Regions from separate parts of the Pseudomonas sp. LBUM1658 genome, predicted to be linked through region 3. Evidence: predicted binding sites of a transcription regulator. Region 3 holds the regulator's gene; each other region holds the start of a gene.
What was found. The regulator sigma-54, encoded in region 3, starts transcription at its own class of promoters, with help from an activator protein. The targets are predictions, from matches to a motif close to ANTGGCATNNANNTTGCTNT.

Region 1 (9,734 bases), 2.7 Mb from region 3:
GCGGGCCTTCAGTTACATGTTCAGCCCGGGTTTTGAACCGTTGCGCCGCCAGGTGGCGATCCGCATGCGCGATGCCGGCGTGGTGGTCGATCCGTCGGAAGTGGTGATTACCCACGGTTGTGTCGATGCCTTGCAGATGTCGTTGCGGGTACTGACCCGCCCAGGCGACTTGATCGCGGCCGAATCGCCGACCTATTACGGTCTGCTGCAACTGGCTGACCTGCTGGGTCTGAAAGTCATCGAGATCCCCAGCGATCCGGCCACCGGCATGAGCCTCGAAGCCCTGCAACTGGCGGCGAACCAGTGGTCGATCAAGGCGCTGGTGCTGACCACGCGCCTGAGCAACCCATTGGGCGGCACCATGCCCGAAGAGCGGCAGAAACAGTTGCTGCGTCTGGCCTCGGATTTCGATATCCAGATCGTCGAAGACGATATTTACGGCGAACTGATGTTCGAGCAGGGCCGTACCAAGGCACTCAAGGCCTACGATCGGCTGGATCGGGTGATCTATTGCTCTAGCTTTTCCAAGACACTGTCGCCCGGTGTGCGGATTGGCTGGATGATTGCCGGCAAGTACCAGCAGGAAATCCAGCGCTTGCAGACCTTCAGCACCCATTCGGCGTGCAGCGTCACGCAGATGGGCATCGCGGCTTATCTGGAGAACGGCGGTTATGACCGCCATCTGCGCTATATCCGTCAGGAGTACCGCAAGAACCTCAGCGCCTTTCAGCTGGCGGTGCAGCAGTACTTCCCGGAAGGCACGCAGATGACCCGGCCGACGGGCGGTTTCATCCTCTGGGTCAGCCTGCCCGGGCGGGTCAACACCCAGGAGTTGCATGTGCGCGCTTTGCAGCAGGGCATCAGTATTGCGCCGGGGCTGATTTTCAGTAATACCGAGCAATTCAATCACTGCATTCGATTGAACTGCGGCACCCCCTGGAATCGCGAAGCCGAGCGCACGTTGATGACCCTGGGCATGCTCGCCAATCAACTGTGTCAGGAGGCGGCGGGCGGTTTTTGAAAGGGGCGCAGGCCCCGTCGGATGATCGGCTGGTCGGCACGCTTGTCATGAGCCGGCCAACAAGCGAGCATACGGCCCCCTGCCGTTAAGGCTGTAGTTTCTATGAAAGCGACTTCTGTTGTTGGCTGGTTTTTAATCTGTCTATTGAGCGCGTTCAATAGCGGGGCAGTAATGGCGGCTTCCAACCCGGATAAGCCTGCGGCGTCTCCCCCCGCGACCAAATCGCAGAAGCCTGCGGCAGTGAAGAAAGTCGCGCCCGTAAAAAAGGCGGTTACAGCTAAAAAACCGAAGCCTGTTAAAAAACGCGCGCCCATCGCGTCCAAGTCAAAGTCTGCAAGAGAATTGATAAAGACCCCACTGCCACCGGCCAGAGTGGATCTGAGCCTGCCCCCGGAAATGGTCAGCCAGTTGCAGCCGCCAGGTACTCTGGTACAAACCCAGCATGCACCTTTGCTGCCGCAGCTGTTTGGCGATAAAGCCGGGGAAAGCGGCCCGTTCCAGCTGAACGGTCGCTTGATCAACAATGAAATGGGCTTGCAGCTGCGTAATGAAGAGCGCCGCGATGTCGAGGGTGCAGCCCTTGAGTTCGAGTTCAAGCGGTAAATACCAACTCCTACTGTGAGCCCGACCTTGACGCTTGGTCGCAGACTGCTCAGTCACGGCTGTTTGAGCGAGAAAACCACGGTCTGGCCAATTTCAAACAACTGTTTTAGCGGGTACTCTATCCCGCGTCATTAACCCTTTGCCCGTCGTCAGGAGTTCTGTCGTCATGAAATGCCGTGAAGGCTGTGGCGCCTGCTGCATTGCCCCTTCCATCAGTACCCCGATTCCCGGTATGCCCAATGGCAAAGCCGCGGGAGAACGTTGCCTGCACCTTTCGGCCGAACACCTGTGTGCGATTTTCGGAATGCCCGAGCGGCCAGCGGTCTGCGGGTTGTTTCAGGCGGATCTCGAGGTCTGCGGCAGCAGTCGTGAAGAAGCCATCAAATTGATCGGTTGGTGGGAGCAAATGACGGCGGCTTAGGGATTTTCAATGAACGGAACTTCAACAATAAGGAAAAAGACAATGGGTTCGCTGCATCGAATGGCTGTGCTCTGTGGTTTGACCGTTTTGCTGGCCGCAACGGCCCAGGCCGAGGAATGGAAAACCGCCAAGGAGGCGGACGACATCAAGATTTCCTTGAGCGAAGTCGCCGGTTCCGAATACAAGGCCTACCGCGGTGTGACAGTCATGAAAACCTCCATGGCCAAGTTGCGTGGCCTGCAGGAAGACGTCGTCGGTGCCTGCGCCTGGATCCATGAGTGTAAGTCGCAGAAGTTGCTCAAGCACGAAGGCAACCAAAGCTGGACCTACACCCAGTTCAATACACCCTGGCCGGTGACTGCCCGTGATTCGGTGCTGCACATTACGACCGTCGAGGGTGCCGATGGCAGCCTGACCCGCAATCTGGAAGGTATGCCGACCTATCTTCCCGAGGAAAAGGGTTTCGTGCGGGTGGCTCAGGTCCAAGGCTTCTGGAAGTTCGTCCCCAAAGGCGCGGACCAGATCGAAGTGACCTACCAGGTTCACACCGATCCGGGCGGCAGTGTGCCGTCGTGGCTGGCCAACAAGTTTGTGGTCGATGCTCCGTTCAACACCTTGAAAGCATTGAAAGCAAGGGCTGAAAAGCCGTAACGGCTCGAGCCAGTTGCCCTTTGAAAGGAAGCCGCCTAAGGGCGGCCTTTTTTATGCAAAGCCTCTGGCACTGTGGGTGGAACGATGCCCGGTGCTCAAGGTCGAGATGTTGTAAGCTCATTAACGGGATTTATCGAGGAGAGACAGATGCAAAAGTGGGAAGTCACCTTCGTTGATGATCATGGCGTTAAAACCGTTGAACATTTCGATTGCGAGCAAAAGCCCAGCTTGGAGCAGGCTGCGCAAATGATTCGGGCAAAACTTCTCCCAGTCCCGGCCGCGCTGGATCTCAATGATCTGGAAGGCCGTACCGAAGACCCCACGGTTAAAAACCTGAAGGAACAGTGCAGCATTGAAATCCTCAGCATCAACCAGGCTCGATGAGCTTCTCGCACTATCCTTGTCCAGCCCCTCTGGCACAGGTACTGGCTTCGCGCTACTCTGCAATCGAGATCAGCGAATGAATCGCTAAGGTCTGGTCTTGTCAGCTACATGCTTGTTTCCCCGCGGCAGTCTTATTGCCGTATCGCTTTCACCATTCGGTTGCGAGCGCGGGGGAGTACGGAAAGTCTATCCATTCAGTTTTAGGAGGACGTTTTCATGAGCACAGCCTATCAAGAAGACATCAGCAGCAGCGTGCTGCGCCGCATGAAAGAAGGCGGTTTCGACTTTTCACGATTCCATCCCATCGAGTTCTACGCCATTTTCCCGGACGAGGAGGGGGCACGCAGAGCGGCAGGGCATTATCGCGGTGAGTCACTCAATGCTCAGATCAGCGTGCGTGATGATGGCGCCTGGTATCTGGAGCTGAGCAAGGTGATGTATGCCACCTACGGCGGCATCGGTGACTTCGAGCTGGATTTCGAGGCGGTGGTCGAGCCTCTGGGCGGGATAATCGAAGGTTGGGGCGTGAAGCAGGAGGTACGAGGGTTACTCGCATAACATCTATGAACAGCATCAACACTCAGCATCGGCTGACCTTCGGGTCGGCCGATTTCGTTTGTGGCTGACAGAAGATCAAAAGATCGCAGCCTGCGGCAGCTCCTACAGGGTTTGTGTACAACCACAATTTTGAGGTGTGCCCGGTCGGCGTAGGAGCTGCCGAAGGCTGCGATCTTTTTGCCGTGCAACGAAATCAACGCTGGCTATGCTTCGCAATGAAGCGGGGACGATCGGGTGGGGGCGTTTGCTGCACAGCAATGGTGCGGTGTTTCCTGGGCGTTTATCCAACCGATTGATATTAAAGCGTTTATGCCACTGGCACGGGCCTTGCGAAGCCTAGGTGTCCGGGTGACAAGGAGTACGGCATGATCCGCACCTATTTTGATGAAATGTACGATGCCGGCGGCCAGGTCCGCCCGCATTATCGGGAGTTTGCCCGTTGGCTGGCCGATACGCCTGACGAGCTATTGGCACAACGGCGACGCGAGGCCGATCTGCTATTTCATCGCGCCGGGATTACTTTCACGCTCTATGGTGATGAGCAAGGGACAGAACGCCTGATTCCCTTCGACACCATTCCACGCAGCATCCCCGCCAGCGAGTGGCGGATCGTCGAACGTGGCTGCATCCAGCGGGTCAAGGCGTTGAACATGTTCCTCGCCGACCTTTACCACGAACAGCGCATCATCAAGGCCGGCATTATCCCGGCCGAGCAGGTACTGGCCAACGAGCAGTACCAGTTGGCCATGCAAGGGCTGGATCTGCATCGCGATATCTATTCGCACATCTCTGGCGTCGATCTGGTGCGTGATGGTGACGGCACCTATTACGTGCTTGAAGACAATCTGCGCACCCCAAGCGGTGTCAGCTACATGCTCGAAGACCGCAAGATGATGATGCGGCTGTTCCCCGAACTGTTCGCCGCCCAGCGCATCGCGCCGATCGACCATTACCCCAACCTGTTGCTCGACACCCTGAAAAGCTCCAGTGCGCTGGATAACCCCAGTGTCGTGGTGTTGACGCCCGGGCGCTTCAACAGCGCGTTCTTCGAACACGCGTTCCTGGCGAGGGAAATGGGCGTCGAACTGGTCGAGGGCGCGGATCTGTTTGTCCGCGATGATCGAGTATTCATGCGCACCACTGACGGGCCGAAAGCCGTGGATGTGATTTATCGGCGCCTCGACGACGCCTTCCTTGACCCGCTGGCGTTCAATCCGGACTCGATGCTCGGCGTGCCTGGCCTGCTGTCGTCCTATCGCTCGGGCAATGTGGTGTTGGCGAATGCCATCGGCACCGGAGTGGCAGACGACAAATCGGTCTATCCATTCGTCACCGACATGATCCGTTTCTATCTGGACGAGGAGCCGATCCTCAAGAACGTGCCTACCTTTCAGTGCCGCAAGCCCGAGGAACTGTCCCACGTGCTGGCGAACCTGGGGGATCTGGTGGTCAAGGAAACCCAGGGCTCCGGTGGTTACGGAATGCTGGTGGGGCCGGCGGCGACGGCGGCGGAAATCGAAGCGTTCCGCGCGCGGATCAAGGCCAAGCCCCATGCCTACATCGCCCAACCGACCCTGTGCCTGTCGACGTGCCCGACCTTTGTCGAAAACGGCATCGCCCCGCGCCATATCGACCTGCGCCCGTTTGTCTTGTCTGGCCGCGAAACCCGGGTCGTGCCCGGCGGCCTGACCCGTGTCGCCCTGCGCGAAGGATCCCTGGTGGTGAATTCATCCCAGGGTGGTGGAACCAAGGACACCTGGGTGGTCGAGGATTGAAGGAAGCCTGCCATGTTAAGTAGAACTGCCTCGGATTTGTATTGGATGTCGCGTTACCTGGAGCGGGCGGAAAACCTCGCACGGATGCTCGACATCAGTTATTCGCTGTCATTGATGCCGCAGGACGGCCGCGGTGACGGTCTGCATGAGCTGGCGATGCCGCTGTTGATCACCGGCACCCTGGACGATTATCTGGAGCGCCACGGTGCGTTGCATGCCGAACGGTTGCTGCATTTTTTCGCCCTGGATGCGGCCAACCCGGCGAGCATCTACAGCTGCCTCGGTGCCGCGCGGGCCAGCGCTCATGCGGTACGTGGGCGAATCACCGCCGACATGTGGGAAAACATCAACGCCACCTGGCTGGAGATTCGCGGGATCGCCGAACTAGGCCTCAGCCGTTATGGCATGAGCCGTTTCTGCGAGTGGATCAAGGAGCGTTCCCACCTGTTCCGTGGCGCTTCCTACGGCACCATCATGCGCAACGATGCGTTTCGCTTTATCCGTCTCGGGACCTTCATCGAGCGGGCCGACAACACTTTGCGCCTGCTCGATGCCCGCTACGAAATGGCCGGCGACCAGGCCGAAGCGGTCAGCGACGGCACGGCCCACGCCTACTACCAGTGGAGCGCCTTGCTGCGCGCCTTGTCTTCGTTCGAGGCTTATACCGAGATCTACCGCGACGCCCCCGGTGCGCGACAGGTCGCCGAACTGTTGCTGTTGCGGGCCGATGTCCCGCGTTCCCTGCGTGCCTGCACCGAAGAGATCGACCAGATCCTCGCCAGCCTGCCGGGCGCCAACGGCCGGGCAGCGCAACGCCTGGCCGCCGAAATGGACGCGCGTCTGCGTTATACCGGGATCAACGAAATCCTCGAGGAAGGCCTGCACGCCTGGCTGACCGAATTCATCCCGCTGGTGCGCCAGCTGGGCAACGCCATTCACAGTTCCTACCTGGAGGCTGCATGAGACTTTCCATTAGCCACGAGACCACCTATCACTACGAAGATCAGGTGCGGGCGAGCATCCAGTATTTACGCCTGACGCCCCACGACAGCGAGCGTCAGCACGTGCTCAGCTGGCAGCTTGACCTGCCACGGCCGGTGCGCGCGCAACTGGATCCGTTCGGCAATATCCTGCACGTGCTGACCATGGATGAACCCCATGATGCGATTGTCATCGGCGCCCGCGGACAAGTGGATATCGATGAACAGCACGAAGCCGAGCATGAGAGCCAGTCGGCACTGCCATTCCTGCGTTTTACCCGTTTGACCGAGGCGGACGAAGCCTTGCGTGCTTTTGCTGCCAGGCAATGCCTCAAGCGCCGGGATCGCACCGGGTTGATCGATCTGATGCACGGCTTGAACCAGCACATGACCTATACCCCAGGCTCCACCGAAGTCGACACCAGTGCTGCCGAAGCCTTCGCCGGAGGGGCCGGGGTTTGCCAGGACCATACCCATGCATTTCTGGCCTGCGCCCGCAGCCTGGGCATTCCGGCACGTTATGTCTCGGGTTATCTGTTCAGCGAGAACAGCGAACACCTGGCCAGTCATGCCTGGGCCGAAGCCTGGCTCGACGATGCCTGGTACAGCTTTGATGTGACCAATCAACTGGCCCGGCCCGAGCGTCACCTGAAACTGGCGGTCGGCCTCGACTACCTGGATGCCTGCCCGGTACGCGGCATGCGCCGCGGCGGTGGCAGCGAGCAGATGCACGCCAAAGTCTTCGTCTCGCCGACGCCGGTTTTTTCGGTGCAGCAGCAGTAGAATCGGGGATACCGCATCGCGAGCAAGCCCGCTCCCACATCTTGATCTTCAGTGAATTGCAGATAAGGCACACACCGAAAATCTAATGTGGGAGCGAGCTTGCTCGCGATGGGGCCAGAACAGGCAACACAAGACTCAAACCATCAAGGCTGCTGCTTACGCCCCGCCATATGCTTCAAATACCCCACCAACAACTCCAGCTCCGAATCCGCTAATACGGTTGCGGAGAAGCCGGGCATTTTCGCCTGTGGCCAGCGGCGCAGGCTTTGCGGGTCGCGGATATAGCGCTTGAGGAAGTCGGCGCCGAAGTATTCGGTAGGGCTGAAGGGGATATTCAGATCAGGACCCATCTGCGCATCACCCGCGCCATTTAGGCGATGGCAGGCCAGGCAGTTCTTCTGGAACAGCGCAAAACCCTGATTCACCGGATCATTCGGCGTCAGCTGCGGATCCGGGCGCAAGGCCGGGAAACGCTCGGTGACTGCTGCCAGGAGCTTGATACTGGCGACCTGGAACGGCCATTGTTCAGGGCTGATCTGACCGGCCTGGGGATTGCTCCAGACCAGATAGAACGGCCCGGCACTCGGCTTCCCCGCGGCCAGTGGCGGCCAGGGATGCTGCGGATCTTCCACTGCCAGCCAGGCTTGGGCGCCGCTGTCATTCAGCAGCGGGCCAGCGGCCAGCTCGGCGGCAAAACCGTCGAGCGCCACCGCTTGCAGATGGTCATCGGCGGCGATGCCAGTGAGCAACGCTGACAACGGCACGGCGCGATAACTCATGTCCCGCTTGTAGGACACATCGTCAGTAATCCGGATCGTCTGGGCTTGAGGGTGCTTGAGCAATTCCTCGGTCTGCCAGGTTCGGCTGCCAGCGCCCAGGTCCAGGACCAGTTGCGCGGCGTACAGGGGCGTGCAGAGCAGCAAGGCCCCGAGCAGAATGAAAGGTTTCAATGGGTCGCCGTAATGTCGTCAGTAAATTCGTCCCGGGACGGCGGGACGTAGCCGGACAGGGCGCCATCGAGCTCCCGGGTCTTGCTCGAAGATTGGCACACAAGCGCCGGCCCCGGTAGTGAGCCGGGGCACAAATTGTTGAGTGCGGCGCTGTGAAACTGCCACGCCTTTAGCCGATCACTTTAGTCAGGTTCGGCAATATAAGGAGCAGCGTAGTGGCGAATAGAATGAGTCCGGCTTGACGTACTTTCGATTGTTTGAACATGGCTGACTGCCTTTTTTGTTATTTATTGAGCGTCAAATTGCTTGCCTACATTTCTCCATGATGGCAAAGCGCTGTACTTCCTTTCTGACAAGGGCCCCGGCAAAACCCGACGACAACCTCGTACAAGGTTTACCTTAGGGGCCGCGTCCCACTTGCTTTAGATCCATTTCATATCAGCACTGATACAAAACTGTATAAAAAAGTATGAGGCCTATTGCCAGCTTCTTGGCCGCCCCTTGGCTAGACAGTTCCGTTGCTCCATCGGCGCGATCGATTGCTGGCTACCGTTCGTCTGAGCGTGTCCGTCAAGACCAATGAGCGCTTCGGTCATTGAATCCACAGATGCCAAGCCTAAGGTGGGAGCTCTGTATTGCTCACCTGCCCTAGCGGTTCGAGGACGTCATGACTGAAGCTTTGATTTTCGATGCGCTACGTACTCCCCGTGGCAAAGGCAAGGCCGATGGCGCCTTGCACAGCGTCAAGCCGGTGAACCTGCTGGCCGGGCTGCTGAACGCTCTGCAACAGCGCACGGCGCTCGATACCAGTCAGGTCGATGACATCGTGCTCGGTTGCGTGACACCGATCGGCGACCAGGGCGCCGATATTGCCAAGACTGCCGCGCTGGTGGCCGATTGGGACCTCAGCGTGGCCGGCGTGCAAATCAACCGCTTCTGCGCTTCGGGCCTGGAAGCGGTCAATCTGGGCGCCATGAAAGTCCGTTCCGGGTTCGAGGACCTGGTGGTGGTGGGCGGCGTAGAGTCCATGTCGCGGGTGCCGATGGGCAGCGACGGCGGACCCTGGGCGCTCGACCCGCAAACCAACCTGCACAGCCATTTCGTGCCTCAGGGCATCGGCGCGGACCTGATCGCCACGCTGGAAGGCTTCAGTCGCCAGGATGTCGATGGCTTTGCCTTGCACTCCCAGCAGAAGGCCGCACGGGCGAGGGCGGACGGCTCTTTCAACAAGTCGTTGGTGCCGGTGCTGGACCAGAACGGCATCGTCCTGCTCGATCACGATGAGTTCATTCGCGCGGGCTCTACCCTCGAAGGCCTGGGTAATCTCAAGCCGAGTTTCGAAATGATCGGGCAAATGGGCTTTGACACTACGGCGTTGCGGGTTTACAGCCACGTAGAGCGCATCAACCACGTGCACACCCCGGGCAACAGCTCGGGAATAGTCGACGGCGCGGCGTTGATGCTCATCGGTTCCGAGGCCAAGGGCCGGGCGCTGGGTCTGCAGCCGCGGGCGCGGATCGTCGCCACGGCGGTCACCAGCACCGATCCGACCATCATGCTCACCGGTCCTGCACCGGCCACCCGCAAAGCCCTGGCCAAGGCCGGGCT
Region 2 (9,734 bases), 430 kb from region 3:
CTTTTTGGGCAAATGAGTGGACGTATAGATGGACCTGGAGTGCCTTGCGCGCGGCTCACCGATTCAGCGTTTTCCATCGCCCGGATAGTTGATCTGGTAGCGGGTACTACGGCCGCCGCCGGGCAAACGGATCAAGCAACTCTTGTCCAGCAGGTCGGCCAAGTGGCGAGTTGCAGTGGCCTTGGAGACTTTTGCCACGGCCTGGTACTGGGCGGCGCTGATTCCCTCTTCAAATCCTTTCTCGCCACCATCCAGCAGGCGGTTGAGCACCTTGGCCTGTTCCGAGGACAGAGCCTGACTCCGGTGGTTCTGCCAGAAGCGGGCCTTGCCGAGTACCAACTCGATACGGGCCATGGCTTGTTGCAGGCTGCGCAATAACGTCTGCAGGAACCATTCGAGCCAGTCAGTGATATCCAGGGTGGCTTTCTGGCTGGTTTCCAATACACGGTAGTAGCCGGAACGATCGTCGAGAATGCTCGCCGACATGGCATAAAAGCGGATGGCCTCGTCTTCGGCCTGGGCGAGGGCCAGGTCGGTGATAGCCCTAGTCAGGCGACCGTTGCCGTCGTCAAAGGGGTGGAGCGTGACGAACCAGAAGTGAGCGATGCCTGCCCGCAACAGGGGATCGAGCTGGGGTTGGCTACGGCTGGTTTCGAACCAGTCAAGGAAGACGTCGAGCTGCTGTTCCAGGCCTTGGCGCGCAGGGGCTTCGAAATGCACAGTGGGCCTGTCCAGGCGACCCGATACCACCTGCATCGGTTCATCGCCACGCAGTGCGCCAACTCGAATGTGTCGCGCAATGATTCCGTCGTCTTCAGCGGGAAACAGCCATTCATGCCAATGCAACAAGCGCGCGAGAGTCAGTGGCGGGTCGACATGCTGGGTCGCGTCCAGCATCAACTCCGCCAGTCCCTCACTACGCTTGCTCACGTAATTGCCGTCGATCTGTTCCATGCCCAAGCGACGGGCCAGAGAGGAGCGCACCGAACCGACGTTCAACTGCTCGCCTTCAATGGCGGATGAGGTCACGATGTTCTGCAACAGCGCGTCCAGCTCGCTTTGCGCGCTGAAGTCTCTACCTGCTGAACCGGACATGCCCAACAACCGTCCTTGCGCCTGCCCGCACTCGCGCAACAAGGGCGCCAGGCGCTCCGATTGCGAGTGGAAACGCGGCCAGTCAGGTTGTTGCCAGATCCAGCGTGGGTGTTTCATGGGCTCGTACTCTGAACGATGAGCCGAATAAGGGGTTTATTCGGCTCATTTTGTGAGCCGATTGTGTGGGGTATTTGGCTCATCGTCTAGGGATTCATAGGCGAGGGGGGCTCAGCCGTTGCTAAGGATCTTTCGGCGTGGCGACACGAGGAGAGGATAAAAAGATCCTTGCACGGCGCGACGATGTTTATGGGCTTGCCAAGGTTGCGTCCATTGGGCATGTTGTAGCAGGAACGCTAATGAACTCTCTTCGGCCCTTCCCAACGCAAATGCGCGCTGACCATCTGGCATGGGCCAGGCTGGGCCAATACGTGGCCAGGCACGATCTGACGCATGCCAGGATGGCCATTGCCGATCAGATTGTGTCATTCCGCGAGATCTCACAACTCAGCCGAGGCTGGCATGACGCTTGCTCCGGAAATAAATATAATCCTCAACGCCATTAAATCGTCGCCTAGAAGGAAGTCCCTTTGAAATCCATGCAGAAAGGTTTTACGCTTATCGAGCTCATGATCGTTGTTGCGATCATCGGCATTTTGGCTACCTTTGCTATCCCTGCTTATTCAGATTACGTGGCCAGATCCAAAGTCGTAGCCGGGCTTGCGGAGATTTCTTCTGGCAAGGCCATGTATGAAGCCGTGGTCATTGAAGGGAATGGGGCTTCTATCACCTCCGGCCCTGTGATTGGATTGAAAGCTAGTACCGAAAACTGCACCATTACGACTACCGGGGCAGCTGATGGTGCCGGCACTATCGCATGTGCCCTTAAAAATGCCGCGGCGGCGGCAGGTAATATTACCTGGACGCGAACCGCCACCGCCGGTGCGTGGTCTTGCGCGTACAGTGGCCTGGCGAAGTATGCGACTAAAGGCTGCCCTGGACCTGTTGTACCTTAAGACTGACAAAAAGCCTTTCATAGCCAGAGCTTCGAAGCGCCAAAGACCATCAGTGAATTTCACTGATGGTCTTTTTTTCAAGTCGTCATGAGTACTTAAGATCGGCAGCGCTGGATTTACCCCTTCCATTTTCGGACTACGATTGCCGGCAGGATTGCGCAACGTCAGTGCCATTGCCGGTCAGATTGTGTCATCCCGCGAGATCCCAAAGCTCAGCCGAAGCTGGCATGACGCTTGCGCCGAAAATAAATAAAATGCTCTACACCATTAAATCGTCGCCTAGAAGGAAGTCCCTTTGAAATCCATGCAGAAAGGTTTTACGCTCATCGAGCTCATGATCGTTGTTGCGATCATCGGCATTTTGGCTACCTTTGCTATCCCGGCTTACTCGGATTACATGGCCAGAGCCAAAGTCGTAGCCGGGCTTGCGGAGATTTCTTCTGGCAAGGCCATGTATGAAGCCGTGGTCATTGAAGGGAATGGGGCTACTATCACCGGTGCCACCGCTGCCGAAATAATTGGATTGAAATCTAGTACCGACAACTGCGACATTACGGCTACCGGGGCAACTACTGGTGCCGGCACAATCGCATGTGCCCTTAAAAATGCCGCGGCAGCGGCAGGTAATATTACCTGGACGCGAACCGCCACCACTGGTGATTGGGTTTGCAAGTACAGTGGCGCAGCGAAGTATGCGACTAAAGCCTGCCCTGGAGTCTAATAAAAAGACTTTCATAGGCAGAGCTTCGAATCGCCAAAGACCATCAGTGAATTTCACTGATGGTCTTTTTTTTCAAGTCGTTATAAGTGCTTATGACCGGTCGCCCTGGATTTACACTTTCCAATCCTGGTTCTTTGTAGGATCGTTTCACTTCGACACACTTTGTGATTTTCATTTTGTAAGGGGTGGGAGTACTAGAAAGGGCGTTGTCTTCTGAACAGGAACGCCCTCACGTGAATGACCTCAGCTCCAATACCCCGTCCCCGGATGCAAGCTTTAACGAAATCACCCAGCTGATTGTTGCCGCTCGGCAGCGAGCGGTGCAGGCTGTCAATACGGAGTTGATCGAGCTGCACTGGCAGGTAGGGGCCTATATCAGCGGCAAGATCGAGGCCGCGGAGTGGGGCGATGGCGTGGTAGCTCAATTGGCTACTCACCTCGCGCGCACTCAGCCCGGATTGCGTGGCTTTACACGTCCTAACCTCTTCCGTATGCGCCAGTTTTACGAGGCGTACAGGCATGACGCAAAAGTCTCAGCACTGCTGAGACAATTACCCTGGACCCAAAACCTGATCATCCTCAACCAAAGCAAACGCCCGGAAGAGCGCGAGTTTTACCTGCGGATGGCGATTCAGGAGAAATGGTCGAGCCGGGAGCTTGAGCGCCAGTTCAAGGCCGCGCTATTTGAGCGCTCCGTCATAAGTCCGGCAAAAGTCTCGCCATTGGTGAGACAAATGCATCCAGAAGCCTTGAGTGTGTTCAAGGACACGTACATGGTCGAATTTCTCGACCTGGCGCATGGGCATGTCGAGGCTGATTTGCATGGTGGGTTGCTGCGAAGGCTCAGGGATTTTCTGATCGAGTTGGGAAGGGATTTTTGTTTCGTCGGCTCGCAGTATCCGTTGCAGGTGGGAGGTCGCGATTTTGCGTTGGATTTGCTGTTCTTCCATCGAGGGCTGAATTGCCTGGTGGCGATAGAACTAAAGGTCGGTCGCTTCGAGCCAGAGTACCTGGGCAAGCTGGATTTCTATCTTGAGGCTCTGGATCGTAATGTCCGCAAACCCCATGAAAACCCGGCGCTCGGGGTTTTGCTGTGCGCCAGCAAAGATGATGAGGTCGTCGAGTACGCTCTCAACCGTTCACTTTCGCCAGCATTGATCGCAGAATATCAAACTCAGCTGCCGGACAAGAAGCTGTTGCAGGCCAAGTTGCATGAGTTTTATGCGCTGAATGCAGATGAGGTCTGAGCGATTTCACGTCGTGAATCACTTTATTTCGGGCATTAAAAAGCCGGCTTGTGGCCGGCTTCTCGGGGACTGGCTTGGCTCATTTTTGGTAAGCCGCGCCAGCCTTCAAAACGTACACCCGGATCTTGCGTCCGGCTGTGGGACTTGGCGAGAAAATCATCTGCCGCGTCGGGGCGATCTGGCCGTGCTGGACGGTCGATTCGCAAATGTGGGGCGCAGCATACTGATTTTTTTGAAAAATTCCCAGCCCAAAGGGCGATCCAGAGCTATCGCGTGATGAACAACCGGCCCAAGGCTCACTTGGACAGTAGGTTCGGGCGGCGTTTGTTGAGTGTCGACCACCAGAATACCCAGCCCAGGACCTGGATGTTCTGCGCCTTGATCTGTTCGGCGCTGAATATTTCATCCGGGTATTCGGAGTTGTTGTGGCTGCACAGTCGAAGCGCGTCAGCTGGGAGTCGGTACAGGTAGTTCACGCGCAGCCTGCCCTGGTGCTGGAGGACGTAGATTTCGCCGTCCACGATCTGGGTCAGGCCCCGGTCAATGGCGATGGTGTAGCCGTCCTGAATCTTTTCCGCCATGTTGTTGCCGATCATTGGTGCGCAAACGGCTTTATCCGGATCAACCTCCAGTGATTCCAGATAGTGCCTCGGCAATCGCACGCAGTGACCGGTTATTTCGATGGTGTTTGAATCTGCTTGGGTGGAAGCTTCTTTATAACAAGGGATGTCTACATCCGTGTATTGCAGGTTGTCGTTATAAACGCCGATAGTTTCTGTTGTTGCAAATTTAGTTGGGTACTTCGGCCCTTCGCCGTTGTACAGCCACTTGCTGTTGACGGATAACAGCCGGGCAAATTCGTCCATGCGCCAGAGAGGGACGCCGCGTTTGTACCAGTTGTTCACGTGCTGAGGCTTTGCATTGCAAAACTTTGCAAATTCTGTGGGCTTGAGGTTGACCTCTTTGAGGAGTGCCTTGAAGCGATCGCCGGATGTATTCATGACCACGGATTTTACGGAGGAGCGATAATTGTTTAAATAAACAAAGCGTTCAATTTTTATAGGAATTAGTTAGTAAAGTTTAAGCTGTTTTTGAAGGTATTAACTGCGATATAAACGGGTAGTACTATTTGTGTTTAATTGCCGAGGGTTGGGTGGGTTGTGGTGTTATTCAAGCCAATAAAAAACCCCGGATAACCGGGGTTTTTTAATGCTGCGACGCTTGCGAGTGAAGGCAGACTCAGCCTTTATAGGCTGCAACCGACTTCATGATCTCGGTGCGAGCGGCTTCTGCGTCGCCCCAACCTTCGATCTTCACCCATTTGCCTTTTTCGAGATCTTTGTAGTTCTCGAAGAAGTGCTTGATCTGCTCCAGCAGCAGACCTGGCAGGTCGGTGTACTCTTTGACGTCGACGTACAGCTGGGACAGCTTGTCGTGTGGAACTGCGATCACTTTGGCATCGCCGCCGCCATCGTCGGTCATGTGCAGGATGCCGACTGGACGTGCGCGGATCACCGAGCCCGGAGCAACCGGGTAAGGGGTCACGACCAGCACGTCGAGGGGGTCACCGTCGTCGGCCAGGGTATTGGGGATGAAACCGTAGTTGGCCGGGTAGAACATTGGGGTGGCCATGAAACGGTCAACGAACAGGCAGTCGCTGTCTTTGTCGATTTCGTATTTGATCGGCGCGTGGTTGGCCGGAATCTCGATGGCGACGTAGATGTCGTTCGGCAGGTCTTTGCCAGCCGGAATCTTGCTGTAGCTCATTGGGCGGTGCCCCCGTGATTGGCCAAAGGACTTGGCCGGATTGACCTAAAAGTGGCGGCGATTATAGGCATATTCCGCCGTCGATGCCACGTACCAGAGGTCGTGTAGACCTTAGTCGTGTACCCGGTAGTCCGGATGGACTGCCTGCAGTTGCTTGAGTCGGGCCAGTGGGTCCTGACGATAAAACAGCTGCAATTGCCGGTAGACCTGCGGATAGGCGCCATTGAGCAGGTCCGGAGCGCTGAAGAAATACTCGCTGGTGACGGCAAAGAACTCGGCGGGATTTTCCGCGGCGTATGGATCGATCAGTGTGTCGGCGTCCGGATTGCGATCCAGTTGGCGATTGAGGTCGTCATAGGCCTGTTGCATCACCGCTGACCATTCACTGACGCGCATGTCGCTGTGCAGTGGCGGCAGGCCATTAGCGTCGCCGTTGAGCATGTCGAGTTTGTGCGCCAGTTCGTGGATGACCAAGTTGTAACCTTCCCAGCCGCCGCTGGCAAGGACTCCGGGCCAGGCCAGAATCACTGGGCCCTGTTGCCAGGCTTCGCCGCTGTGTTCACCGTTCCACTCATGCTCGACGCCGCTGGCATCGCGATGCCGCTGGGGGCTGACGAAGTCGTCCGGATACAGCACGATTTCGTGAAATCCCTGATACCAGTTCAGTTCCCCCAGATGCAACAGCGGCAATTGCGCCTGTGCCGCCAGCAACAGCCGCTCCTCTTGGTGAAGTTCAACACCGGTCAGTGTGGTGAGGTGCTTGGCTTGCAGGAACAGCACGCTGGACTCGCGCAGCCATTGGTCTTCGGCGTCGCTCAGGCCATCGAGAAAGCTCAGGTGTTCACGCACTCGCTGCCAGGTTTGCGCAGCAACGGGATGCTTGGCCAGCGTGCGCTGGCGGCGCCAGGCATTGAGTGACCACATGGGCGATCAGCGCGATCCGGCTTTTGAGGCTGAGTTGGCCAAACGGCTGCGGATGATGCCGATAATCATCGGCAGCAGCGACACCAGGATAATGCCCACGACCAGCAGCGACAGATTCTTCTTGATAAACGGTACGTTGCCGAAGAAGTAACCGAGTGTCACCAGCCCGCCAACCCAAAGCAGAGTGCCGACTACGCTGAAAGTCAGAAACCGCGGGTATGGCATTTTCGCGACACCGGCGACGAACGGCGCGAAGGTCCGAATGATGGGCATGAAACGCGCGAGGGTCACTGTCTTGCCGCCATGCTTGTCATAGAAATCGTGGGTTTGCTGCAGATAGTCGCGGCGGAAGATTTTCGAGTCGGGATTGCTGAACAGGCGCTCGCCCACGGTTCGACCAATCACATAGTTGGTGCTGTCACCGAGGATCGCCGCCAGCATCAGCAGGCCCGCCAGTAATACCGGGTCCATGCCGCCGCCTGCTGCCACGGCGCCAGCGATGAACAGCAGCGAATCGCCAGGCAGGAACGGCATCACCACCAGACCGGTTTCGCAGAAGATCACCAGAAACAGGATGGCGTAGATCCATGACCCGTAGTTGGTTACCAGCAAATCGAGATAGACGTCGAGATGCAAGATAAGGTCGAGCGGGTTGAAATCCATGAGGGTACCTGTGGTGATGACCCGACTCGGCAGGTCCGTGCGAAGGCTTCGAAATAAAATGGCTACAGCGTGGTGTAGTTTTTCTTACAGGCTGTAACGGTCGGCATTATACGGGCTGGGAGGTGAATTGCGTGCCGAGATTGTAGCGGGGGATTTCGCCTGGGGGAGGCGAGGTGGGGCTTTCAGGGATCTGAAGGGGTTGGACATACGCCCTGTGTAGGAGCGAGCTTGCTCGCGATGGGCTCAAGGGCGGCGCGTTTATTCAGGCAACACGCGTTATCGTTAACGTCCATCGCGAGCAAGCTCGCTCCTACATGGCATCAAGGCAAGCCCCCTCGCCACAGCTCGCGGGATGACTACTCGTCGCTGATAGGCAGTATGTAGTTCTTGAACTCGGTGTCTTCGCGAAAGCCGATGGATTCGTAGGTTTTCTGCGCCACTTCATTATTGCTGCTGGTGGACACCCGCATGCGCACGGCATGGGTTTCCTTGGCCATTTTTTTTGCGGTGCGGATCAGGTTGTCGGCCACCAACTGTCGACGGGATTCTTCGGCGACATAAATATCGTTGAGGATCCACACGCGTTTCAGCGACAGGGAGGAGAAGCTCGGGTACAGCTGACAAAAGCCCAGCAACTTGCCGTTGTCTTCATCGGACAGGGCCAGGTAGATCACCGACTCCTTGCGTCGCAGGCGCTTTTCGAGAAAGGTCCGGGAGGAGTCGGGATACGCCAGCGCACCATAGAATTCGCGGTATTTGACGAATAAGGGGGTCAGCAAGTCCAGGTGTTCCAGGGTCGCTTGAGTAATCCGCATGATTGGCCTCAACTTGAAGTGGGTACGGCAAAACGGATCATTACTCGTGCAGCTGTGATCCGATGCTGCCTAAAGCCTGCAAAAAGCACAATCAGCATACTGCCATTACAGCGGTTTCGAGAGTAGGAAGTTGCCATTTGAGTGAGTGGCAGTATCCGATTCCAGTGTCTGAACTTGCGCTTCGTCTTTCAAATTGACCCCCGACAGCTGCCGGCGACAGGCTTCACGCATCAAGTACAGCAGACGATGGGTGGCCATGCCATAACTCAACCCTTCCCGCCGCACATTGGAGATGCAGTTGCGGTAGGCGTCGGTCAGGCCGACCTTGGGCGCGTAGGTGAAGTACAGGCCGAGGCTGTCCGGCGAGCTGAGGCCGGGGCGTTCGCCGATCAGAATCACTACCATCCTGGCGCCGAGCAGTTCGCCGATTTCATCGGCCACCGCGACCCGGCCCTGTTCCACCAGGATGACCGGCGACTGCGACCAGCCTTCGGCCTGGATCTGTTCTTCCATGCGTGCCAGGAAGGGCAGGGTATGGCGATGTACCGCCAACGCCGACAAACCATCGGCCACTACCACCGCCAGATCGATGCCGCCGGGATTGGCCTGGGCATGCTCGCGCAGCTTCTGCGCCGAGTCGTCGCTCAGGCGTCGGCCGAGGTCGGGACGCTGCAGGTAGCTATTGCGATCGGTAGCTGCGCTGTGCAGCAACAGGCTGTCGCGCCCACGCTCGGCCAGTTGCGTGCCCAGGCCCGCGTGATCGAAGGGCAGATGCACCGCATCCCGGGCCTGCGCATGTGCGTACTGGAAATCCAGCTGCGCAGCGGTCGGCAGGCTGGTGCCGGTGCGGCCGAGGGCAATCCGGGCCGGGGTCAGGCGGCGCAGTTCCAGCCAGGGGTTCTGGCTGTCGGTAAGGGGTTTATCCATCGATAGATCACTCATCCCAGTTGCGCCATGGCTTGGCGGAAGGCCGGCGGCAGGCTGTTGCCGAACTTCACCTTGCCATCCGCCTGAGTAAAGATGCCCATTTTCGCCAGCCATTGCTCGAATTCCGGTGCCGGCTTGAGGCCAAGGGTCTGCCGAGCGTAGAGCGCATCGTGGAACGAGGTGGTCTGGTAGTTGAGCATGATGTCATCGGAGCCGGGAATACCCATGATGAAGTTGATCCCCGCTACGCCGAGCAGGGTCAGCAGGGTGTCCATGTCGTCCTGGTCGGCCTCGGCATGGTTGGTGTAGCAAATGTCGCAGCCCATGGGTACACCCAGCAACTTGCCGCAGAAGTGATCTTCCAGCCCGGCGCGGATGATTTGCTTACCGTTATAGAGGTATTCCGGGCCGATGAAGCCGACCACGGTGTTCACCAGAAACGGCTTGAAGTGCCGTGCCACGGCGTAGGCGCGGGTTTCGCAGGTCTGCTGGTCGATGCCATGGTGGGCGTTGGCCGACAGCGCGCTGCCCTGGCCGGTCTCGAAGTACATCAGGTTCTGCC
Region 3 (9,734 bases):
GGCGTGGCTTTACGCGAATACTTGACCGTCATGATGCTGCGGGAAATGCCATCGGCATCGATCGCCGGGCCGACGATACCGTTCAGGGCATCGTAGAACGCACTTGGGCTTTGCTTGTACTTCTCTTTATTGGCTGCCAGGTCGGCCAGCAACCGGGTAGTGGTGTCCTGTACCAGATCGTGCGCGGAAGGCGCAGCCACGGCGTTAGCCATCAACGGCAGCGCCGCGAGTAATACCAACAGGCCACGTCGCAAGGTAGAGATCATGAAAAAACTCCTCATTTGGCGTCTTTGCTAACGGTATTGAGCAGGAATTTACCGATCAGGTCTTCGAGCACCAACGATGACTGGGTGTCATGGATGGTGGAACCATCCTTGAGCAGGGTCTCCTCCCCGCCCACGCTGAGGCCGATGTATTTCTCGCCCAACAGGCCAGAAGTCAGGATCGAAGCAGTGGAATCAGTCGGCAGATTATCTACCCGCTTTTCCAGCTGCAGCGTGACTCTCCCTGTGAAACTGTCGCGATCCAGATCGATAGCCGTGACCTTGCCGATAGTCACACCGGCCATGGTCACTTTGGATCTGACCGTCAAACCGGCGATATTGTCGAAATACGCATAAAGTTTATAGCTGTCGCTGCTCGAGGTCGGGGACAGACCACTGACCCGCAACGCAAGTAACAGCAAAGCCAGGATGCCAGCCAGCAAGAAAAGGCCGACACCGATTTCCAGGGTGCGGTTTTGCATCAGAAATCTCCAAACATCAAGGCGGTCAAAATAAAATCCAGGCCGAGAATGGCCAATGAGGCATACACCACGGTCTTGGTGGTGGCACGGCTGATCCCCTCGGATGTGGGCTCGCAGTCATAGCCTTGGAATACGGCAATCCAGGTCACTACAAAGGCAAAAACGATGCTTTTGATCACACCATTGAGCACATCGTCGCTGAAATTCACGCTGTTTTGCATGTTCGACCAGTAGGAACCTTCATACACGCCAAGCCAGTCGACAGCCACCCAGGAGCCACCCCAGATCCCTACCACGCTGAAAATGATCGCCAGCAGCGGCAGGGAAATGAAACCGGCCCAAAGGCGCGGGGCAATGATGTATTTGAGCGGGTCCACACCAATCATTTCCAGACTGGAAAGTTGCTCGGTGGATTTCATGTTGCCGATTTCGGCGGTCAGGGCCGAACCGGCACGCCCGGCGAACAACAAAGCCGTGACCACCGGCCCCAGTTCGCGCAGCAAGGTCAGCGCAACCATCTGCCCGACCGCCTGCTCCGAACCGTAGCCGGACAGGATGTTGAAGCCTTGCAGCGCCAGCACCATGCCGATGAACACCCCGGAGACCACTATGATCACCAGGGACATCACGCCCACCGAATGCAGTTGTTTGACCAGCAGGCCAAACCCGCCGCCAACCGAACCGCGACCAAGCAATGCATGAAACAAAAACAGTGTCGAACGCCCGAGCACTTCGACTATATCGATTGCCGAGCGACCGAAGAGGCGAATCCTCTCAATCAGTGATTTCCTGCGCATCAGCGCTTCCCCAGAAGATCTGCGCGGTAATCCGGCGCCGGAAAGTGAAACGGTACCGGGCCATCCGGTTCGCCGGTCATGAATTGACGAATGCGTGGGTTATCGGAGTTCATCAACTCTTGCGGAGTCCCCTGCCCCAATACCTGTTCATCGCCGACCACATACAGGTAGTCGGCAATGCTCGCGGTCTCGGCCAGGTCGTGGGAAACCACGATACTGGTGATCCCCAGGGCATCGTTGAGCAGACGGATCAGGCGCACCAGCACGCCCATGGCGATAGGGTCCTGACCGACAAAGGGCTCGTCATACATGAGGATCTGCGGATCGAGCGCAATGGCTCGCGCCAGCGCGACGCGACGCTTCATGCCGCCCGACAACTCGTCCGGCATCAAATCGATGGCGCCACGCAACCCCACCGCCTGCAATTTCAGCAAGACGATGTCGCGGATCATTTCATCCGGCAACTGGGTGTGAACGCGCAATGGAAAGGCGACGTTCTCGAAAACATCCAGATCCGTGAACAGTGCACCGCTCTGAAACAACACGCCCATTTGCTTGCGTGCGTCGAACAGATCGCTGCGCGAAAGCTTCGGCAGGTTCTGGCCATTGACCCAGACTTCGCCGCTGCTGGGCCGCAACTGCGCGCCCATCAGGCGCAGCAGTGTGGTTTTGCCGCAGCCGGAAGGTCCCATGATGCCGGTGACCTTGCCCCGCGGAATGCGAATATCGACGTTATTGAAAATGCTGCGCGTACCGCGCTTGAAGGACAGTCCCTTCAGCTCGACCGCGTAGGCGTTATCGGCACTCATCTAAACTCCTTGCGATGCAGCCTCTCACTTGGACGCCTGGCTCCCTACCAAAAGCACAAAGATCCCGGGCAGGCCGAACAGGCGGCGAACTATATCACTGCTGACGCAGAGCGCCCAAGGCCGAAGCCAAGCCTGTTCAGCAAGCGGACAGGCAAAAAGCGGCCCAATGGAGCGGTTCGGCAGAACCTCTCACATAAAGCCTGACGAACTTGTGTGAGGGAATCGATCATTACCGTTATAATCGCCGCCTTTTCATCAGGGTATTCGACTTCTGTCATGAGCCAATCCAGCGACCTGATTCAATCAGCACAACGCACCATCCGCCTCGAACTTGAAGCCGTACAAGGCTTGCTGGCCCATATCGACGCAGATTTCGTACGCGCTTGCGAGATGATTCTGGCCAGCAAAGGCCGTGTGGTGGTGGTCGGCATGGGCAAATCCGGGCACATCGGCAGCAAAATAGCAGCCACCCTGGCCAGCACCGGCACCACCGCCTTTTTCGTCCATCCGGCTGAAGCCAGCCACGGTGACATGGGCATGATTACGCGCGATGACATTATCCTCGCACTGTCCAACTCCGGTTCCACCAATGAAATCATCACGCTGTTGCCCTTGATCAAACGCCTGGGTATCCAGTTGATCAGCCTGACCGGCAATCCCGACTCGGCGCTGGCCAAGGCTGCCGAGGTCAATCTCAATGTCAATGTCGAGCACGAAGCCTGTCCGCTGAACCTGGCGCCGACTTCTTCGACCACCGCCGCGCTGGTCATGGGCGATGCACTGGCTGTCGCCCTGCTTGAAGCTCGGGGCTTCACCGCCGAAGATTTCGCCTTTTCCCATCCGGGCGGTGCCCTGGGTCGTCGCCTGCTGCTGAAAGTGGAAAACGTCATGCACGCCGGTACGGAGTTGCCGCACGTGCAGCGCGGCACCTTGCTCAAAGATGCCTTGATGGAAATGACTCGCAAAGGTCTGGGCATGACCGTGGTGCTCGAGGCCGACGGACGCCTGGCCGGGATATTCACTGATGGCGACTTGCGCCGCACACTGGATCGCACCATTGACATCCACAGCACCATCATTGACGAAGTGATGACTGCTCATGGCAAGACCGCACGGGCCGAGATGCTCGCCGCCGAAGCCCTGAAAATAATGGAAGACAATAAAATCAACGCCCTGGTGGTGGTCGACAGCGAAGACCGGCCGGTTGGCGCCTTGAACATGCACGATTTGCTGCGTGCGGGAGTAATATAATGAGCACCGATCTGTTGCAGCGCGGCAAACACATCAAACTGGCGGTTTTCGACGTCGACGGCGTGCTGACCGATGGCCGCCTGTACTTTCTCGAAGACGGCAGCGAATTCAAGACATTCAACACACTCGACGGCCAAGGCATCAAAATGCTTATGGCATCCGGCGTGCAGACGGCTATTATCAGCGGCCGCAAAACCCCGGTGGTCGAGCGCCGCGCAAAAAACCTCGGAATCCCTCATCTTTATCAGGGCCGCGAAGACAAGTTGGTAGTGCTCGACGAGCTTCTCGCGCAACTCAACCTGAGCTATGAACAAGTTGCCTACCTCGGTGACGACCTGCCTGACCTGCCGGTGATTCGTCGCGTGGGTCTGGGCATGGCAGTGGCCAGCGCCGCCAGTTTCGTCCGCGAACATGCACACGGCATTACCCAGGCCCGTGGCGGTGAAGGGGCTGCACGCGAATTCTGCGAGCTGATCCTGCGCGCCCAAGGCAACCTTGAAGCAGCCAACGCCGCTTACCTGTAGAGCCACCTATGCTGAGCAAAAAAGTTCGTAATATTTTGATGTTCACGGCCATTGCCGCGCTGTTTGCGGCCGTTGGCTACTGGAACATCAGCCCGGAACGCTTCATGGAGCGCCCGCCGACTGTCGTCGACGCAACGGCCATTGACTACTACGCCATCAATGCCCACAGCGTGCAGTTTCTGCCTGATGGCAAGTTGCAGTACGAAATGACTTCGGACAAGGTCGAACATCTGAAAGCAACCGATGTGACCTTGCTGACCAAGCCCGACCTGAACCTGTATCGCGGCACGGCTTATCCCTGGCACGTCCAGAGTGAGCGTGGCGAGGTCAATTCTGGTGGCACTGAAGTCGAATTGATTGACTCGGTACGTATCGCACGTACCGACGATAAAAACCGCACGACGATTATTACCAGCAGTCGCATGACGGTATTCCCTCAGCAGGAATATGCGCAGACCGAGCAAGCCGTTAGAATCGACGGCGCTGGTGGCGTGTCGACTGGCAATGGCATGAAAGCGTATTTGAAAGAAAGCAGGATACACCTGCTATCTAACGTAAGAGGACAGTATGAGTCTCGTTAAAACCCTCCCTATTTTGCTCAGCCTGAGCGCAGCACTGGGAAGCGCGAGCGCCTGGGCTCTGCCGACTGATAGAGATCAACCAATCCGCATTCAGGCCGACGACGCCCAACTGGACGACAAGCAAGGCATTGCCACCTACAAGGGCGATGTCATCATCACCCAGGGTTCGATGAAGATCACCGGCAACACCGTGACCATCACCCGCGCGCCTTCGGGCGAAGTCGACGTGGTCACCTCCGTCGGCAACCTGGCTTACTTCGAACAGCTGCAGAAGGCCGGTGATCCGGAGCCGGTCAAGGCCTATGCCGTGACCATCCAGTACCACGCATCGAAAGATCGCATCGTGCTGATCGACAAAGCCAAAGTGATCAACGAAGGCAATACCACCGAAGGCGAGAAAATCGTCTATGACACCGTGAAGCAGGTCGCCAATGCCGGCCGCGCTACCGGTGCCTCGGTGACCACGCCACGTCCGCGAGTCGACATGGTGATCCAGCCGAAGAAGAAAACCGACGAGCAAAAGGCCCCGTAATGGCAACTCTGAAAGCTCAGCATCTGGCCAAGAGCTACAAGAGCCGCCAGGTCGTGCGCGACGTCAGCCTGTCCATCGACAGCGGTCAGATCGTCGGCCTGCTCGGTCCGAACGGTGCTGGCAAGACCACCTGCTTCTACATGATCGTCGGCCTGGTCCAGGCCGATCAGGGTCGGGTACTCATCGACGATCTGGACGTCAGCCACCAGCCAATGCATGGTCGGGCACGGGCTGGCATCGGCTATCTGCCGCAAGAAGCGTCGATCTTCCGCAAACTCTCGGTCGCCGACAACATCATGGCCATCCTCGAGACCCGCAAGGAGCTCGACAAGGCTGATCGTCGCAAGGAGCTGGAAAGCCTGCTGGAGGAATTCCACATCCACCATATCCGCGACAATCTGGGCATGAGCCTGTCCGGTGGTGAACGCCGCCGGGTGGAAATTGCCCGGGCCCTCGCTACATCGCCGAAATTCATCCTGCTCGACGAACCTTTCGCCGGCGTAGACCCGATTTCGGTAGGCGACATCAAGCAGATCATTTACCACCTGAAGGCCAAGGGCATCGGCGTTCTGATCACCGACCACAACGTCCGTGAAACCCTGGATATCTGCGAGACCGCCTACATCGTCAACGACGGTCAACTGATCGCCGAAGGCGACTCCGAGACCATCCTGGCCAACGAACTGGTCAAGGAAGTGTATCTGGGCCATGAGTTCCGCCTGTAAGCCTTGAGGTGTGGGGCCAGTGGCAGGCGTTTTGGGGCAAACACTCGATTCAGGTGTTCAGCCATTGCCGGAGCGCCAGTGTCAACAAAACCTTATACTTTTTTATTGTTACAGCGCTCTAGGCAAACACTGCGATTTCAGGCATATAATTTGCTTATGTTTGGCGCTCCGGCGCCCTGTAGTGGATGGCGCATGCGCGCCGGCGAATAAGGTGTTAAGCCCCTGCCATGAAACCATCGCTAGTCTTGAGAATGGGCCAGCAGCTGACGATGACACCTCAGCTGCAACAGGCCATCCGCCTGCTCCAATTGTCGACCCTGGACCTGCAACAGGAAATCCAGGAGGCCCTGGAGTCCAATCCGATGCTCGAACGCCAGGAAGATGGCGACGACTTCGATAACGCCGACCCTCTGGCCGACAACGTCGAGCAGAAACCCAATGCCGATGTTCAGGAACCCTCCTACCAGGAAACCGCCCCGACGGTGGACAACCTCGAGGAAGGCGACTGGAACGAACGCATCCCCAATGAACTGCCGGTCGACACCGCCTGGGAAGACGTTTACCAGACCAGCGCGAGCAGCCTGCCGAGCAACGATGACGACGAGTGGGATTTCACCACCCGCACATCGGCCGGTGAGAGCCTGCAAAGCCATTTGCTCTGGCAACTGAACCTGGCACCGATGTCCGACACCGATCGCCTGATTGCCGTGACCCTGATCGATTGCATCAACAATCAGGGCTACCTGGACGAGACTCTCGAGGAAATCCTTGAAGCCTTCGACCCGGAAATGGACGTCGAACTGGACGAAATCGAAGCCGTCCTGCATCGCATCCAGCAATTCGAGCCGGCCGGGATAGGTGCGCGAAACCTGAGCGAGTGTCTGTTGCTGCAACTGCGGCAACTGCCGGCCAAGACCCCTTGGCTGACCGAGGCCAAGCGCCTGGTCACCGACTTCATCGATCTGCTCGGCAGCCGCGACTATAGCCAGCTGATGCGTCGCATGAAGCTCAAGGAAGACGAGCTGCGGCAGATCATCGAGCTGGTGCAAAGCCTCAACCCGCGCCCTGGCTCGCAAATCGAATCCAGTGAAGCCGAATACGTCGTCCCCGATGTGATCGTGCGCAAGGACAACGAGCGCTGGCTGGTGGAGCTGAATCAGGAATCCGTGCCGCGCCTGCGGGTCAACCCGCAGTACGCCGGGTTCGTCCGCCGCGCCGACACCAGCGCCGACAATACTTTCATGCGCAACCAACTGCAGGAAGCGCGCTGGTTCATCAAGAGCCTGCAAAGCCGCAACGAAACCCTGATGAAAGTCGCCACCCAGATCGTCGAGCACCAGCGCGGCTTTCTCGAATACGGCGATGAGGCGATGAAACCGTTGGTCCTGCATGATATCGCCGAAGCGGTCGGCATGCACGAGTCGACGATTTCCCGGGTGACCACGCAAAAATTCATGCATACCCCCCGGGGTATCTACGAACTGAAATACTTTTTCTCCAGCCACGTCAGCACCTCTGAAGGCGGTGAATGCTCGTCCACAGCGATTCGCGCGATCATCAAAAAACTGGTTGCGGCGGAAAATCAGAAAAAGCCGTTGAGTGACAGCAAGATCGCTGGTTTACTGGAGGCACAAGGCATTCAGGTAGCCCGCCGCACCGTCGCCAAGTACCGCGAATCCCTTGGGATTGCGCCTTCGAGCGAACGCAAGCGGTTGATGTAACGGGCCACGCCACCAGCGTTCCAGGGTGTGTTTGAGAACTCTGACGGTTTTCGGACACAGCCTAGTGGCAGGCAAGCCAGCCTGCCGCCTTATGCACTGGCAACGAAGGAGAAGCTGTATGCAAGTCAACATCAGTGGACACCAACTGGAAGTAACCGAACCTCTGCGCACCTATATCGGCGAAAAACTCGACCGATTGGAGAGGCATTTCGACAAGATCACCAACGTGCAAGTCACGATGAATGTCGAGAAGCTGCTGCAGAAAATCGAAGCCACGCTGCATATTCCCGGCGGAGAAGTGGTCGCCAACGCTGAGCATACGGACATGTATGCCGCTATCGACCTGCTCACCGACAAGCTTGATCGCCAACTCAAAAAGCATAAGGAAAAGACCCAGAGCCTCCTTCAGGGCGCAACCGGTCGCTAACATCCCCTACCCATGATCCGACTTGAAAACATCCTGACCCCCGGCCGTTCTTTGGTGAACGTGCCGGGCGGCAGTAAAAAGCGCGCACTCGAGCAAATTGCCAACCTTATCCACCGCGAAGTGCCGGATCTGGAGATGCAAGATGTCTTCGAGAGTCTGATTGCCCGTGAAAAACTCGGTTCCACCGGGTTTGGCAACGGCATAGCCATCCCACACTGCCGTCTCAAGGGCTGCACGTCGCCCACCAGTGCCTTGATGCACCTGGACGCCCCCATAGATTTCGACGCCATCGATGGCGCCCCGGTCGACCTGCTGTTTGTCCTGCTGGTCCCGGAAGCGGCTACCGATGCGCACCTGGAACTGCTCCGGCAGATTGCCAGCATGCTTGACCGCAAGGAAGTGCGCGAAAGACTTCGCAGCGCCGCAACCAACGAAGCCCTGTACCAGGTTGTCCTGGATGAGCAGAACGGTCCCTAATCATGCGCTTGATCATCGTCAGCGGCCGATCCGGCTCAGGTAAAAGCACCGCCCTCGATGTACTGGAGGACAGCGGCTATTACTGCATCGATAACCTGCCAGCAGGCTTGCTCCCGGAGTTGGCCGAGCGCGCGTTGATCCATACGGAACTGGCGCAGCCGCTGGTCGCCGTTTCGATCGATGCGCGTAATCTGCCCAGCCACCTGACACGCTTTCCGCAATTGCTCGAAGAAGTGCGCGGCCGGCACATACAATGCGATGTGCTGTACCTGGACGCCGACGAAGAAACCCTGCTCAAGCGCTTTTCGGAAACCCGTCGGCGCCACCCGCTGAGCAACGCCAATCGATCGCTCGCCGAAGCCATTGACGATGAAACCAACCTGCTCGGGCCGATTGCCGACCTCGCAGATCTCAAGATCAACACTACCCATCTGAACCTGTATCAACTGCGCGACACCATCAAGTTGCGCCTGCTGAATCAGCCGGAGCCGGGCACGGCGTTCCTGGTCGAGTCTTTCGGTTTCAAGCGCGGTATGCCGGTCGATGCCGATCTGGTGTTCGATGTGCGCTGCCTGCCCAATCCGTACTGGAAACCCGAGTTACGTGAGCAGTCCGGGCTGGATCAGCCGGTTGCCGACTATCTGGCCGCGCAACCGGATGTAGAAGAAATGTTCCAGGATATCTCCGCGTATCTGCTGAAGTGGCTGCCTCGTTTCGCCGCCAGCAACCGCGCCTACGTCACCATCGCGATTGGCTGCACCGGCGGGCATCACCGCTCCGTCTACCTGACCGAACGTCTGGGTCAGGTCCTGCAAACATCCCTGAAGAACGTCCAGGTTCGCCACCGCGACCTAAGCTAAAGGATCCACACCGCGATGCCCGCTCTGGAAATTGAAATCATCAACAAGCTGGGTCTGCATGCCCGGGCTTCTGCAAAATTTGTTGGAGTCGCCGGTCAGTTCAAGGATTGCACGATCAGAGTAGGACGCACCCCAGAATCCACGATCGACGGCAAAAGCATCATGGCCATGATGATGCTGGCTGCGGGCAAAGGAACGAAAATCCACCTGAGCACCGAAGGTGAGCAGGAGCAGGAAGCGCTGGACGCACTGGTCGATCTGATCAACCGCTACTTCGACGAAGGC

Region 1: a site for sigma-54 is predicted at 3,953-3,972, ahead of ACA064_RS23460 (circularly permuted type 2 ATP-grasp protein). Genes of this name have one in related genera too.
Region 2: a site for sigma-54 is predicted at 2,330-2,349, ahead of ACA064_RS02815 (pilin). Genes of this name have one in related genera too.

What each region holds. Positions count from the first base shown of each region.
Region 1 is NZ_CP166798.1:5,113,597-5,123,330, reverse strand. It holds gene ACA064_RS23490 (aminotransferase-like domain-containing protein) at 1-1,021, shown strand, start outside; gene ACA064_RS23485 (translation initiation factor 2) at 1,124-1,624, shown strand; gene ACA064_RS23480 (YkgJ family cysteine cluster protein) at 1,791-2,045, shown strand; gene ACA064_RS23475 (START domain-containing protein) at 2,088-2,696, shown strand; gene ACA064_RS23470 (hypothetical protein) at 2,844-3,080, shown strand; gene ACA064_RS23465 (ribonuclease E inhibitor RraB) at 3,297-3,638, shown strand; gene ACA064_RS23460 (circularly permuted type 2 ATP-grasp protein) at 4,004-5,413, shown strand; gene ACA064_RS23455 (alpha-E domain-containing protein) at 5,426-6,376, shown strand; gene ACA064_RS23450 (transglutaminase family protein) at 6,373-7,176, shown strand; gene ACA064_RS23445 (c-type cytochrome) at 7,320-8,126, opposite strand; gene ACA064_RS23440 (acetyl-CoA C-acetyltransferase) at 8,794-9,734, shown strand, end outside.
Region 2 is NZ_CP166798.1:622,315-632,048, forward strand. It holds gene ACA064_RS02805 (Fic family protein) at 64-1,212, opposite strand; gene ACA064_RS02810 (pilin) at 1,692-2,108, shown strand; gene ACA064_RS02815 (pilin) at 2,413-2,829, shown strand; gene ACA064_RS02820 (PDDEXK nuclease domain-containing protein) at 3,063-4,076, shown strand; gene ACA064_RS02825 (S24 family peptidase) at 4,373-5,083, opposite strand; gene ppa (inorganic diphosphatase) at 5,316-5,843, opposite strand; gene ACA064_RS02835 (M90 family metallopeptidase) at 5,955-6,767, opposite strand; gene ACA064_RS02840 (DedA family protein) at 6,774-7,430, opposite strand; gene ACA064_RS02845 (GNAT family N-acetyltransferase) at 7,787-8,245, opposite strand; gene eutC (ethanolamine ammonia-lyase subunit EutC) at 8,351-9,172, opposite strand; gene ACA064_RS02855 (ethanolamine ammonia-lyase subunit EutB) at 9,184-9,734, opposite strand, start outside.
Region 3 is NZ_CP166798.1:1,047,441-1,057,174, reverse strand. It holds gene ACA064_RS04825 (MlaC/ttg2D family ABC transporter substrate-binding protein) at 1-266, opposite strand, end outside; gene mlaD (outer membrane lipid asymmetry maintenance protein MlaD) at 278-745, opposite strand; gene mlaE (lipid asymmetry maintenance ABC transporter permease subunit MlaE) at 745-1,542, opposite strand; gene ACA064_RS04810 (ATP-binding cassette domain-containing protein) at 1,542-2,351, opposite strand; gene ACA064_RS04805 (KpsF/GutQ family sugar-phosphate isomerase) at 2,628-3,602, shown strand; gene ACA064_RS04800 (KdsC family phosphatase) at 3,602-4,126, shown strand; gene lptC (LPS export ABC transporter periplasmic protein LptC) at 4,135-4,707, shown strand; gene lptA (lipopolysaccharide transport periplasmic protein LptA) at 4,694-5,239, shown strand; gene lptB (LPS export ABC transporter ATP-binding protein) at 5,239-5,964, shown strand; gene ACA064_RS04780 (RNA polymerase factor sigma-54) at 6,192-7,685, shown strand; gene hpf (ribosome hibernation-promoting factor, HPF/YfiA family) at 7,804-8,112, shown strand; gene ptsN (PTS IIA-like nitrogen regulatory protein PtsN) at 8,125-8,589, shown strand; gene rapZ (RNase adapter RapZ) at 8,592-9,449, shown strand; gene ACA064_RS04760 (HPr family phosphocarrier protein) at 9,465-9,734, shown strand, end outside.